DNA from 3 places in the Serratia sp. NPDC087055 genome. Region 3 is predicted to be linked to each of the others. Evidence: predicted binding sites of a transcription regulator. Region 3 holds the regulator's gene; each other region holds the start of a gene.
What was found. Region 3 encodes sigma-54, which starts transcription at its own class of promoters, with help from an activator protein. Its sites were predicted from a motif close to GTTGGCACANNTTTCGCTNT; they were not measured.

Region 1 (4,022 bases), on a different contig from region 3:
AAGATAGCCTGGCCGGGCGCCGCTCACCGCCAGATCGTTCGCCGTGCCGCAGACGGCCAGTTTGCCGATATCCCCACCCGGAAAGAAAATAGGATCAATGACGTAGCTGTCGGTGGTAAACGCCAGTCGATCGCCCTGCTGCGTTAACCCCGCCAGACTTAGCCGAGCCTGATCTTCACGCTGATCCAATAGCGGGTTGGCGAAGGCGGGCAGGAAAAGCGTATCCAATAACTGCTGCATCGCTGTGCCGCCGCTACCGTGAGCCAGAGTAATGACGTTATTCATGCCGGAGTCTCCTCTGTTTCACGGCGGTATTGATACCAAGCGGCGCAGGCACCTTCCGAAGACACCATCAGGGCACCAAAAGCATTTTGTGGTGTACAGCCGCGGCCAAACATGGGGCAATCACGCGGTTTGCAACGCCCGGTGAGCACATCCCCGCAGCGGGCATGAGGATCATCTGCCACCTGCCGATATTGCGGTTGAAAACGGCGCTCTGCATCAAAGGCGCTATAGAGGGGGGTTAAGGCAATGCCGGAATTGGCAATGGTGCCAAGGCCTCGCCATTCACTCCCACCACCCAGCATAAACACTTCACTCATAGCTTGCTGAGCCAGCGGGTTTCCTTGCTCCGGCACCACGCGTCGGTATTGATTTTCAGTCCGGCTCTGCTGTTGAAGGAATTGCTCAACCAGCATCATTACTCCCTGCAAGATATCCAGCGGTTCAAAACCGGCCACGACCAATGGTTTGCGGTACTGCTGGCTGATAAAACCGTAAGGTTCGGTACCGATCACCATGCTGACATGGCCGGGTGCCAGAAAACCGTCGATACGCACATCTGGCTGTTGCAACAGGCTGCGTAGCGTCGGGATCAGACTGATGTGCTGGCAAAATACGCTAAAGTTGCGTTGGCCTTCCTGTCGGGCCTGCTGCAGGGTTATCGCCGTAACCGGCATGGTGGTTTCAAAACCAAGGGCAAAGAACACCACCTGCCGGTGTGCGTTTTGTCTTGCCAGTGCCAGTGCATCCAATGGGGAGTAAACCACCCGTACATCGGCCCCGCGTTCACGGGCCTGCAACAATGACCCCTGTTTGCCCGGTACCCGTAGCGCATCGCCGAAGGTGCAAAAGATGACCTCCGGGTGCTCGGCGATTTCACAGCAGGCGTCTATGCGCCCCATCGGCAACACGCACACCGGGCAACCCGGGCCGTGGATAAACTCAATGTTGGGCGGTAGCAACTTATCCAGGCCAAAACGGAAAATGGCATGAGTATGTCCCCCACACACTTCCATGATTTGCAGCGGTCGTTCGGTGGTAAAAGACAACTGGGCAGCGCGGTGCCTGATATGCTGAAGCAGCGATTTTACCCGGTGCGGATCGCGGAATTCGTCAACGTAATGCATGCTGGCCTTCCCCCGCTAAAAACAGCGCCACATCCTCTTCTACTTCGCCCATCGCGTGCAGCGCCGCCAACATCTCTTCGGCTTCGTGCCGATCAAGTCGGCTCATCGCGAACCCTACGTGGATCAATACCCAGCAGCCGATCATCGCTTCTCTGGGTTCATCATCTTTACGTACCAACGCAATATTCACTTCACGCTGCACACCGCAGACGTCGGCCCAGGCATGTTGGGGCTGGTTTTCATCCAACGCCACGATTTGCCCGGGAATGCCTATACACATAACTCTTTCTCCAGCCAAGCCAGCCAGTGTTCCATCCCTTCACCGTGGGTTGCCGACAGGGTTATCACCTCAATGGCGGGATTGACCTGACGGGCATTGTCGATACAGGCCGCCAAATCGAAGTTCAAATACGGCAGCAGATCGATTTTGTTCACGATCATCAAACGTGCGGCGGCAAACATATGCGGGTACTTGAGGGGCTTGTCTTCCCCTTCGGTGACCGAGAGCACTGCCACCTTATGGCGTTCGCCCAGATCAAAACTGGCCGGACAAACCAGGTTACCGACGTTTTCGATAAACAGTAGGCTGCCGGGTTTCAACCCTAAACGCTGGGTGGCTTCATGCACCATTTGTGCGTCCAGATGACAGCCTTTGCCGGTATTGACCTGAATCGCCGGGACGCCGGTCGCGCGAATGCGTTCAGCATCGTTGGTCGTTTGCTGGTCTCCCTCCACCACCGCGCAAGTATGATGGCCACGTAGCCGCAACAACGTTTCTGTCAGCAGTGTGGTTTTGCCTGATCCGGGGCTGGAAACCAGATTCAACGCCAGGATATGTTGTTCGGTGAAATACTGACGATTACGCTCTGCCAAGCGATCGTTTTTATCCAACACCCGGGTTTCGATTTCCAGCATGCGGCGCTGGCTGATGCCCGGCGCATGGGTGCCTGCCAGCCCCAAGCCATAATGCAAATCGCCTTGCCTATTCCGTTGCGGACGGAATGGGACTTTTACTTCCCCTTCAATCGTCAGTTCACCGTGGGCACAACCGCAGGTACTGCACATGTTCGTCCTCCTAGACCCTTTCTCTTCTTTGGGCATGTTGTCTATTCAATTTCCAGGCGTTTTATGTGTAAGCCATCATCGGCCGTCACACGCAGGTTTCGCCCGGCACAGTGCGGGCAGACCAAGACCTGTGGCATCAGCAACTGGACATCGCGCTGGCAGTCATGACACCAGGACTGCGCACGTTGCTCTATCAGATGCAACTCGCAGCCTTCAGCCAAGGTGTCTCGACACACCATGTCGAAACAGAAGCGCAAAGACTCCGCTTCCACGCAAGAAAATGCGCCAATTTCGAACCACACCGCAGTAATACGTTGAGCATGATGCTGGCGAGCCTGTTGCTGCATTATTTCCATCGCATGTTGGCACAAGGTTATTTCGTGCATCCGGCCTCCGCCAAGGGTGATAAAACGCGTCGTAGTAATAACATTGCAAATATGATGCCAAACCGAAATTGACATATTTGTCGATCGTCATGTCATCGGCAGCAATTACATAAATCCTCCTCTGAAAAACCGGGTATTTAATTTAACGCTACAGGTTGAAGTTAAAGTGATAAATGAATAAATCGAAGTTTTGGCACACTTTATGCTTTAACTCGTTGACCCAGAGCTATTTCGACAATGACCATTAATGTTGAGTGAGGACAATGAGTACAATCAGTGAAGTAACCAGCCAGGCCGATTATATCGCCAGCAAAAGCAACCGCCTGATGGCGCAATGGCAAACCTATCACAGCACACTAATTAAAGCGGTCACCACCACTAAAAAGAAGATTAATCATCAGTTTACCTACGGAAAGGAGGACGACCTACGCTTTGTCTTGTTCAACCACTTTACCGTTAGTATTCAATTAAGTGAGGGATTTTACAGCCGAGACATTTGCTACCGCATTAATTTGGCGACGGCGCATGAACCGGAGAATTTTGCCGCTTTTGCACATGCTACCCTGGATGAAAACGGCAATGTCGACGAAATAATAAACAATCGTGATACACAGGCAGTCTTTGAACATTATCTGGATAAGATCGCCATTATTTATCAATGCCTGTTCGACTCCCTTCATGATGGATGTGCCATTCATGACGCACTGAAGAAAATAACCTTACCCGTCTGACTGTCGGCGTTAATCACTGACGGAAAACTGTCGAAACGTCATTTTTTACTGACGATGTCGTCATAAATGACGAAGCAAGGAGTGTGCATGAACCGCTTTATTATTGCGGACCCTAAATTGTGTATTGGCTGCAATACCTGTATGGCAAGTTGCTCTGCGGAACACCGGCAATACGGCTTGCAGGCATTACCCCGCTTGCAGGTAATACGCAGTGCCCGCGATTCGGCCCCCGTGATGTGTCATCAATGCGAAGATGCGCCCTGTGCACAAGTCTGCCCAGTCAACGCGATTCGCCATCAGGATGACGCCATCTCACTGAACGAAAGCCTGTGTATCAGTTGCAAGCTTTGCGGCATTGCCTGCCCATTCGGGGCTATTGGTTTTGGTGGTAGTACCCCGCTGGCGATACCTGCAGATTGCAATACGCCGCT
Region 2 (4,022 bases), on a different contig from region 3:
GTTTATCGGCCAGAAACCGATTGAAATGCGCCCGGTCAAATTCCATAACCCATTGAAAGGCAGCGTGGAAGAACCGCACCGCTACGTGTGGTTCCGCGCCAATGGCACCATGCCGGACGATCTGCGTATCCATCAGTATTTGCTCGGCTATGCGTCTGACTTCAACTTCCTGCCAACCGCGCTACAGCCGCACGGCGTCGGGTTCCTGGAACCGGGCATGCAGGTCGCGACGATCGACCACTCAATGTGGTTCCACCGTCCATTCCGCATGGATGACTGGTTGCTGTACGTAGTGGAAAGCCCTTCTGCTTCCGGCGCCCGTGGCTTTGTACGCGGCCAATTCTATACCCGTGATGGCCAGCTGGTTGCGACGACGGTTCAGGAAGGCGTGATCCGCCAACGCGAAGCCTAATCGCCCACCAAAGAAAAAGGGCGATGTCACCATCGCCCTTTTTGCATCATCATTATTTTTCGAGTTATTTAGCGCACTGCCCTTCTTCAAGGCTTATTGGTTGTAGGCGCTCTCGCCATGGCTGTTGACGTCCAGACCTTCGCGCTCCTGCTCTTCCGGCACGCGCAGACCGACAATAGCCCCTGCCACTTTGAAAGCGATAAAGGCAGCCACTCCAGACCAGACCAGGGTTATCACGACACTCAACAACTGGATCCACACCTGATGGCCCATAGTAACGCCTTCTGCGTAGCCCGTACCGCCCAGCGAAGCAGAGGTGAACACACCTGTCAGCAGACAGCCGACGATGCCACACACGCCATGCACGCCGAACACGTCACAGGTATCATCAACTTTCAGCCATTTCTTCAGCGTGACCACACCCCACAGACCGGCAATGCCGCCGACCAGGCCGATAATCAACGCCCCGCCAACACCCACGGTGCCCGCAGCCGGTGTTATCGCAACCAGCCCGGCGATCATGCCGGAACAAGCACCCAACAGTGAAGGTTTGCCACGCACAATCCACTCAGCGAAGGTCCATGAGAGAATCGCGCCCGCAGTAGCCACCACGGTATTCAGGAACGCCAGGGCCGCAACACCGTTAGCCGCGCTGGCAGAACCGGCGTTAAAGCCAAACCAACCGATGTACAGGATGGACGCACCGGTAAACACCATTGGCAAGTTGTGCGGCTTGAAGGCTTCTTTACCGAAACCCGCGCGCTTGCCCAGCAGGTAAGCGCCAATCAGGCCGGCACTGGCCGCGTTGATGTGCACGACGGTACCACCGGCAAAGTCCAGTGCACCATCTGTAGCGAGCAAACCACCGCCCCACACCATATGGGCAATTGGCAGGTAAGAAATGGTGAACCAAATTGCCGCGAAGATCACTACCGCAGAGAAACGGATTCGTTCGGCAAAGCCCCCCACAACCAGCGCAACGGTAATACAGGCAAATGAGCACTGGAATGCCACGTGGATCATTTGGTTAAAGGTGCCGGTAACGCTGTCGATGCCAATGCCCTTCAGCATCGCCGTCTGGAAGCCACCGAAGAACGCATTGCCTTCGCTGAAAGCCAGACTGTAGCCATAAAGCACCCATAACACGCACACCAATGCGAAGGTGACTGTCACTTGGGTCAACATGGAAAGCACGTTCTTGGAACGCAGCAAACCGCCGTAAAACAACGCGACGCCCGGCAAGGTCATGAACAGCACCAAAGCGGTGCAAATCATCATGAAGGCGTTGTCAGCCTTGTCTGCGACCGCCGGAGCGGCCAGGGCCAAAGAAGGAACCATGGTTACCGTACTCAGGCCCAACATGGATAAAAGTTTTTTCATTATCAATCCATCCCCATTACTTTACTGAGCCTGTGATTACAGTGCTGCTTCATCTGTTTCGCCGGTGCGAATGCGAATGACACGTTGCAATTCGGCAACGAAAATTTTGCCGTCACCTATTTTGCCGGTGTAGGCCGCTTTACTAATGACATCAACCACTTCATCTAACTGGTCGTCAGCGATAGCAATGTCGATTTTTACTTTGGGTAAGAAGTTGACGCTGTACTCGGCTCCGCGATACAGCTCAGCATGCCCTTTCTGACGACCAAAGCCTTTCACTTCGCTTACGGTCAGCCCCTGAATACCTACAGAGGATAGGGCTTCACGCACGTCCTCCAGCTTGAATGGTTTAATCACCACGGTCACCAGCTTCATATTGCCTCTCCACGAATTAAGCCCAAACTCACCCCGGGTACGAGTCTTATAAAGCAAAGGCTATGCCACAAATGATTTTGTACGCTAATTCAGCAAATTAACCGGCAGGACGGCGATCCGTTGCACTGCAGGTCGCCGCCAATGCGCCAGCGCACAGAAGATTGATTAAATATTGCGCACTATTTTGGTGCGTGACGCGTCGAAAAAGTGCAGAGAAAGGGATTTAAAAAGCCGTGATGCCTGTTTGTGGTGCGTAGGCGTGGGAAAAGTAAGAGGCCGCCAAAGCGGCCCCAGGCATTACGCCGTTTGTGTTTCTTCGCGGTTAGCGGCGGCCAGTTCTTCCCCCACCAATTGCAGCTGATACATCTGGTAGTAACGTCCCTGCTGCGCCAGCAGTTGCTGATGATTGCCCTGCTCGACGGCCTGACCACGGTGCAGCACCAGAATAGTATCCGCATCCACAATGGTCGACAGACGATGAGCGATCACCACCAGCGTGGTATGTTCGCGAATCAAGCGCAGTGCGCGCTGAATCGCCTGTTCCGTTCCCGAATCAATGTTGGCTGTCGCCTCATCCAGGATCAAGATTTGCGGTGCCTGCACCAACACCCTGGCCATCGCCAGCAGCTGTTTCTGGCCCACAGAAAGATTGTTACCTTGCTCACCCAGGCGCGTATGAATACCCTGCGGGAAGCCGCGCACCAGCTCAGCCAGTTGAACCCTTTCCAGCGCTTGCCAGACGGCTTCCTCACTGATATTGCGCCCCAGGGTAACGTTAGCCAGCACTGACTCGGCAATCACTACCGGATCCTGCTGCACCATCGCCACGCCCTGACGCAACGTACGGTGTGACAGACTGGCCAGCGGACGCCCATCGAGACGCACCTCTCCCTGGTTAACGGGGTAGTAGCCCATTAACAGATTGGCCAACGTACTCTTACCGCTGCCGGTATGCCCGACCAGCGCCACAAAACCACGCGACGGCACCGACAGCGAAATATGCTGCAGCACCTTTTTGTCATCACGGTAGGCAAAGCTCAGATCGTCTATATCTATGCGCCCGCTTTCCAGCGGGCGTTCATCCGTGCCGTAACTCTGCTGCTGACGATCCATCAATTCGAAAATACGCTCGCCGGCGACAACTGCCTGCTGCAAGATAGATTGCTGCGCCGTCAGCTCTATCAGCGGCTCATTCAGACGCCCCAGATAGTTGATAAAGGCATACAACACCCCAACGCCGATCGCTCCCTCACCACTGAAGCCGAACAGCATCAACAGGCCGCACAGCACGAGCGCCGAAAACAGGCTGAGCAGTGGACGCAAAAGAAAACCATCCAACCGCAAGGTTTGCATGCGGGCGGTATAATGAGAACGACTGGCGGCGCTCATGCGTTCGCCAAAGCGAAGCTGCTGACGGAACTGCTGAATGACCCCCATACCGTTGATCACTTCGTTAAAGCCATCGTTAATGTCTGCCAGATAGCTACGTACCCGCCGCACAATCGGTATGCTGTAATATTGATAAATCCCCATCACCACAAACACCGCAGGAAAGATGCAGATCGCCACCAGTGCCATACGCCAGTCGAGGCTAAACATCGCCACCAGCATGGCGCCAATCAGCGCAGCACTTTTCAATACGGTGGACACGACCATCACGTACAGATCTTTGATCACTTCCGTGTCGTTGGTTACCCGCGAGATTAACTGCCCGACCGGCTGCGTATCAAAAGCACTCAGCGGCTGGCGTAACGCGGCATCCATCACGTCCGTACGCAGGCGTTGAACCACCCCGACTGCCGCCTGGTTGAACAGCAACGCCTGAAAATAGTGTAGCGCTGCTGCGAGCAGTTCC
Region 3 (4,022 bases):
GATATGAGTAAAACCAAACTTTGGATCACCCTTTTGCTGGCGGTGATCGCATTGGCGCTGATTGGCTGGAACATGGCTGATTTCAATAATGACGCGGTCCCAGGGCCGGTGAACAGTCAGGACCCGACTTACCAGAGCCAGCACACGGTCACCATAGTGTACAATCCGACCGGCAAGCTGAGTTACAAGCTGGTAGCGGAAGATGTGAAGTATTATACCGCCGATGATTTAAGCTGGTTTACCCAGCCAGTGATGACGCTGTTTGATGAAAACGCGGTGGCTACCTGGTCAGTTCGCGCCGATCGCGCCAAACTGACTAAAGATCGGATGCTGTATCTTTACGGCCATGTCGAGGTGAATAGCCTGACCACCACCTCACAGCTGGAAAAAATTAAAACAGATAATGCTCAGGTGAACCTGGTGACCCAGGATGTGTCTTCGGATGACGAAGTGACACTCTACGGGACGAACTTCACCTCTAACGGCATGAAAATGCGTGGGAACCTGCGGACCAAAACCGCTGAGCTGATTGATAAGGTTAAGACCAACTATGAAATTCAGAACCAAAAAACAACGCCGTAATCTGTTGATCGGCAGCTTGATTTTGGCCGCCAGCGCCCCCGCTTGGGCGCTGAAGTCCGACTCCAATCAACCGGTGAGCATTGATTCACTGAAACAGTCACTGGATATGCAGAGCAACGTCAGCACCTTTACTGATAACGTGGTGATTAAGCAAGGCACCATCGATATCAAGGCGGACAAGGTCGTGGTGACTCGGCCGGGCGGCGATCAGAACAAAACCTACATTGAAGCCTTTGGTAACCCAGTGACTTTTTACCAGATGCAAGACAGTGGCAAGCCGGTGAAAGGCCATGCCCAAAAGGTCCGTTACGATGTCGCCTCGCAGTTAGTGACCCTGACCGGGAATGCCTATCTGGAACAGCTCGACAGCAACGTAAAAGGCGATCGCATCACCTACCTGGTGCAACAGCAGCAAATGCAGGCGTTTAGCGATAAAGGCAAACGCGTGACTACGGTTCTGGTACCGTCGCAGTTGCAAGACAAAAACGGGCAAAAGAAGAGTAACTAATCACTTATGGCTACACTCATCGCAGAAAACTTGGCGAAAGCCTACAAGGGCCGCAAAGTTGTTGAAGACGTCAGTCTGAACGTGAAATCCGGCGAAATCGTCGGCCTTCTGGGGCCGAACGGTGCCGGTAAGACCACCACCTTCTACATGGTGGTGGGTATCGTTCAACGTGATGCCGGGCGTATCGTGATTGACGAAGAAGACATCAGCCTGTTGCCACTGCATGCGCGCGCGCGTCGTGGTATCGGCTATCTACCGCAAGAAGCGTCAATCTTCCGCCGCCTGAGCGTGTATGACAACCTGATGGCCGTTCTTGAGATCCGTGATGACCTCAGCAGCGAACAGCGAGCAGACCGTGCGGTAGAGCTGATGGAAGAGTTCCATATCTCCCATCTGCGCGACAACCTGGGCCAGGCCTTGTCCGGTGGCGAACGCCGCCGCGTGGAGATCGCCCGAGCCCTGGCGGCCAACCCGAAATTCATCCTGCTGGATGAACCCTTCGCCGGGGTCGACCCCATCTCCGTTATCGACATTAAAAAGATTATCGAGCACTTGCGTGATAGCGGCCTGGGCGTGCTGATCACCGACCACAACGTGCGCGAAACGCTGGACGTATGTGAACGCGCCTACATTGTCAGCCAGGGCAAACTGATTGCTCACGGCACGCCGGATGCTATTCTGGCCGATGAGCAGGTGAAACGCGTTTATCTGGGCGAAGAATTCCGCCTCTGAGTACCAGCGCGCCCATTGGGCGACGGTTAACGGAAGTAAACAGAAGATTATGAAGCAAGGTTTGCAACTCAGGTTTAGCCAACAATTGGCTATGACCCCCCAACTCCAGCAGGCTATCCGCCTGTTGCAGTTGTCCACGCTTGAACTCCAGCAGGAGATACAGCTGGCATTAGAGAGCAACCCATTGCTTGAACAGACTGACCTGCACGAAGAAATCGAAACCAAAGAAACCCTCGAAACCGAAGGTTTGGACACCCGCGAAGCGCTAGAACAGAAAGACATGCCGGAAGAGCTGCCGTTGGACGCTACCTGGGATGAAATCTATACGGCGGGTACCCCCTCCGGTACCCGTACTGATTACAGCGATGATGAACTCCCGGTTTATCAAGGTGAAACCACCCAGACCCTGCAGGACTATCTGATGTGGCAGGTGGATCTCACACCGTTTTCCGATACGGATGCCGCCATCGCCACCTCAATCGTTGACGCTGTCGACGACACCGGTTATCTCACCGTGCCGCTGGAAGACATTCTGGAGAGCATCGGTGACGAAAATGTGACAATGGACGAAGTCGAAGCCGTATTGAAACGCGTACAGCGTTTTGATCCGGTTGGCGTTGCCGCGCGCGATCTGCGTGATTGCCTGTTGGTTCAGCTTTCCCAGTATGCCGAAGACACGCCCTATCTGGCTGAAGCACGCCTGATCATCAGTGAACACCTGGACTTGCTGGCCAACCACGACTTTCGCAGCCTAATGCGAACAACGCGCTCAAAAGAAGATACACTGAAAGAAGCGATGCAGCTGATTCAGTCACTCGATCCGCGTCCGGGCCAGTCGATCAATACCGGCGAGTCTGAGTACGTGATCCCAGACGTGCTGGTACGCAAAGTGCAAGATGTTTGGACGGTTGAGCTCAACAGTGACAGTATTCCACGGCTGAAGATCAACCAGCAATACGCCGCCATGGGCAACAGCGCGCGTAACGACAGCGACGGACAGTACATCCGCAGTAATCTGCAGGAAGCCAAATGGCTGATCAAAAGTCTGGAAAGCAGGAACGACACTTTACTGAAAGTCTCACGCTGCATTGTCGAGCAGCAACAGGCCTTCTTTGAGCAAGGTGCAGAATTTATGAAACCCATGGTACTGGCGGACATCGCTCAGGCCGTGGAGATGCATGAATCGACAATCTCACGCGTGACTACGCAAAAGTTTTTGCACAGTCCGCGCGGCATTTTCGAATTGAAATATTTCTTCTCAAGCCATGTGAATACCGACAGCGGAGGCGAGGCTTCCTCTACGGCGATCCGGGCAGTCGTGAAGAAAATGATCGCGGCGGAAAACCCCGCCAAACCGCTCAGCGACAGCAAGCTGGCCACCCTGCTCTCCGATCAGGGGATCATCGTGGCGCGGCGTACCGTCGCCAAGTACCGAGAGTCTTTGTCCATCCCGCCGTCCAACCAGCGTAAACAGTTGGTTTGACCTCTATTGAGAAGGAAGACACTATGCAGCTCAACATTACCGGACACCACATCGAAATCACCGAACCATTGCGTGAGTTCGTGAACACCAAGTTCGCTAAACTCGAACAGTATTTTGACCGCATAAATCAGGTGTATGTCGTTCTTAGTGTGGAAAAAGTGCAACAGATTGCGGAAGCAACGGTGCACGTGAATGGAGGCGAGTTGCACGCCACCTCGGAAGACGAGAACATGTATGCTGCAATTGATACCCTGATCGACAAACTGGCACGTCAATTGAACAAACATAAAGACAAACTGAAGCAACACTGACATTCTGGGCCGTTTCCGTCCGCGGATTCGGCTCAAACGTAGATTCGGCCATCGGCGCGTTACCTGTTTGTCTATGGGTACCGCGCCGATAAGCCAACAGGCGAAAAATCACCTCACAAGCCTGCTTGCTGGTGTGGTTTTAAGTGAAGATGAGATGAACAACGAAACAATGCAATTAAGCTCGGTCTTAAACATCGAGTGCACCAGAAGCGCCGTCCATTGCACTAGCAAGAAACGCGCTTTGGAAATTATCAGCGAACTGGCCGCCAAGCAGCTAAACCTGTCACCACAGGTGGTGTTTGACGCGGTTCTCACCCGCGAGCGTATGGGCAGCACCGGTATCGGCAACGGTATCGCCATTCCCCATGGCAAACTGGAAGAGGACACATTGCGGGCTGTTGGCGTG

Region 1: a site for sigma-54 is predicted at 3,050-3,069, ahead of hycA (formate hydrogenlyase regulator HycA). Genes of this name have one in related genera too.
Region 2: a site for sigma-54 is predicted at 2,218-2,237, ahead of glnK (P-II family nitrogen regulator). Genes of this name have one in related genera too.

The regions. Positions count from the first base shown of each region.
Region 1 covers NZ_JBJDOG010000001.1:1,167,387-1,171,408, forward strand. The annotation lists gene hypE (hydrogenase expression/formation protein HypE) at 1-285, opposite strand, end outside; gene hypD (hydrogenase formation protein HypD) at 282-1,409, opposite strand; gene ACI2J2_RS05525 (HypC/HybG/HupF family hydrogenase formation chaperone) at 1,396-1,689, opposite strand; gene hypB (hydrogenase nickel incorporation protein HypB) at 1,680-2,474, opposite strand; gene hypA (hydrogenase maturation nickel metallochaperone HypA) at 2,516-2,860, opposite strand; gene hycA (formate hydrogenlyase regulator HycA) at 3,124-3,591, shown strand; gene ACI2J2_RS05545 (4Fe-4S dicluster domain-containing protein) at 3,679-4,022, shown strand, end outside.
Region 2 covers NZ_JBJDOG010000001.1:2,647,904-2,651,925, forward strand. The annotation lists gene tesB (acyl-CoA thioesterase II) at 1-412, shown strand, start outside; gene amtB (ammonium transporter AmtB) at 506-1,792, opposite strand; gene glnK (P-II family nitrogen regulator) at 1,829-2,167, opposite strand; gene ACI2J2_RS12615 (SmdB family multidrug efflux ABC transporter permease/ATP-binding protein) at 2,465-4,022, opposite strand, start outside.
Region 3 covers NZ_JBJDOG010000003.1:288,155-292,176, forward strand. The annotation lists gene kdsC (3-deoxy-manno-octulosonate-8-phosphatase KdsC) at 1-7, shown strand, start outside; gene lptC (LPS export ABC transporter periplasmic protein LptC) at 4-582, shown strand; gene lptA (lipopolysaccharide ABC transporter substrate-binding protein LptA) at 551-1,090, shown strand; gene lptB (LPS export ABC transporter ATP-binding protein) at 1,097-1,822, shown strand; gene rpoN (RNA polymerase factor sigma-54) at 1,872-3,305, shown strand; gene hpf (ribosome hibernation promoting factor) at 3,329-3,616, shown strand; gene ptsN (PTS IIA-like nitrogen regulatory protein PtsN) at 3,771-4,022, shown strand, end outside.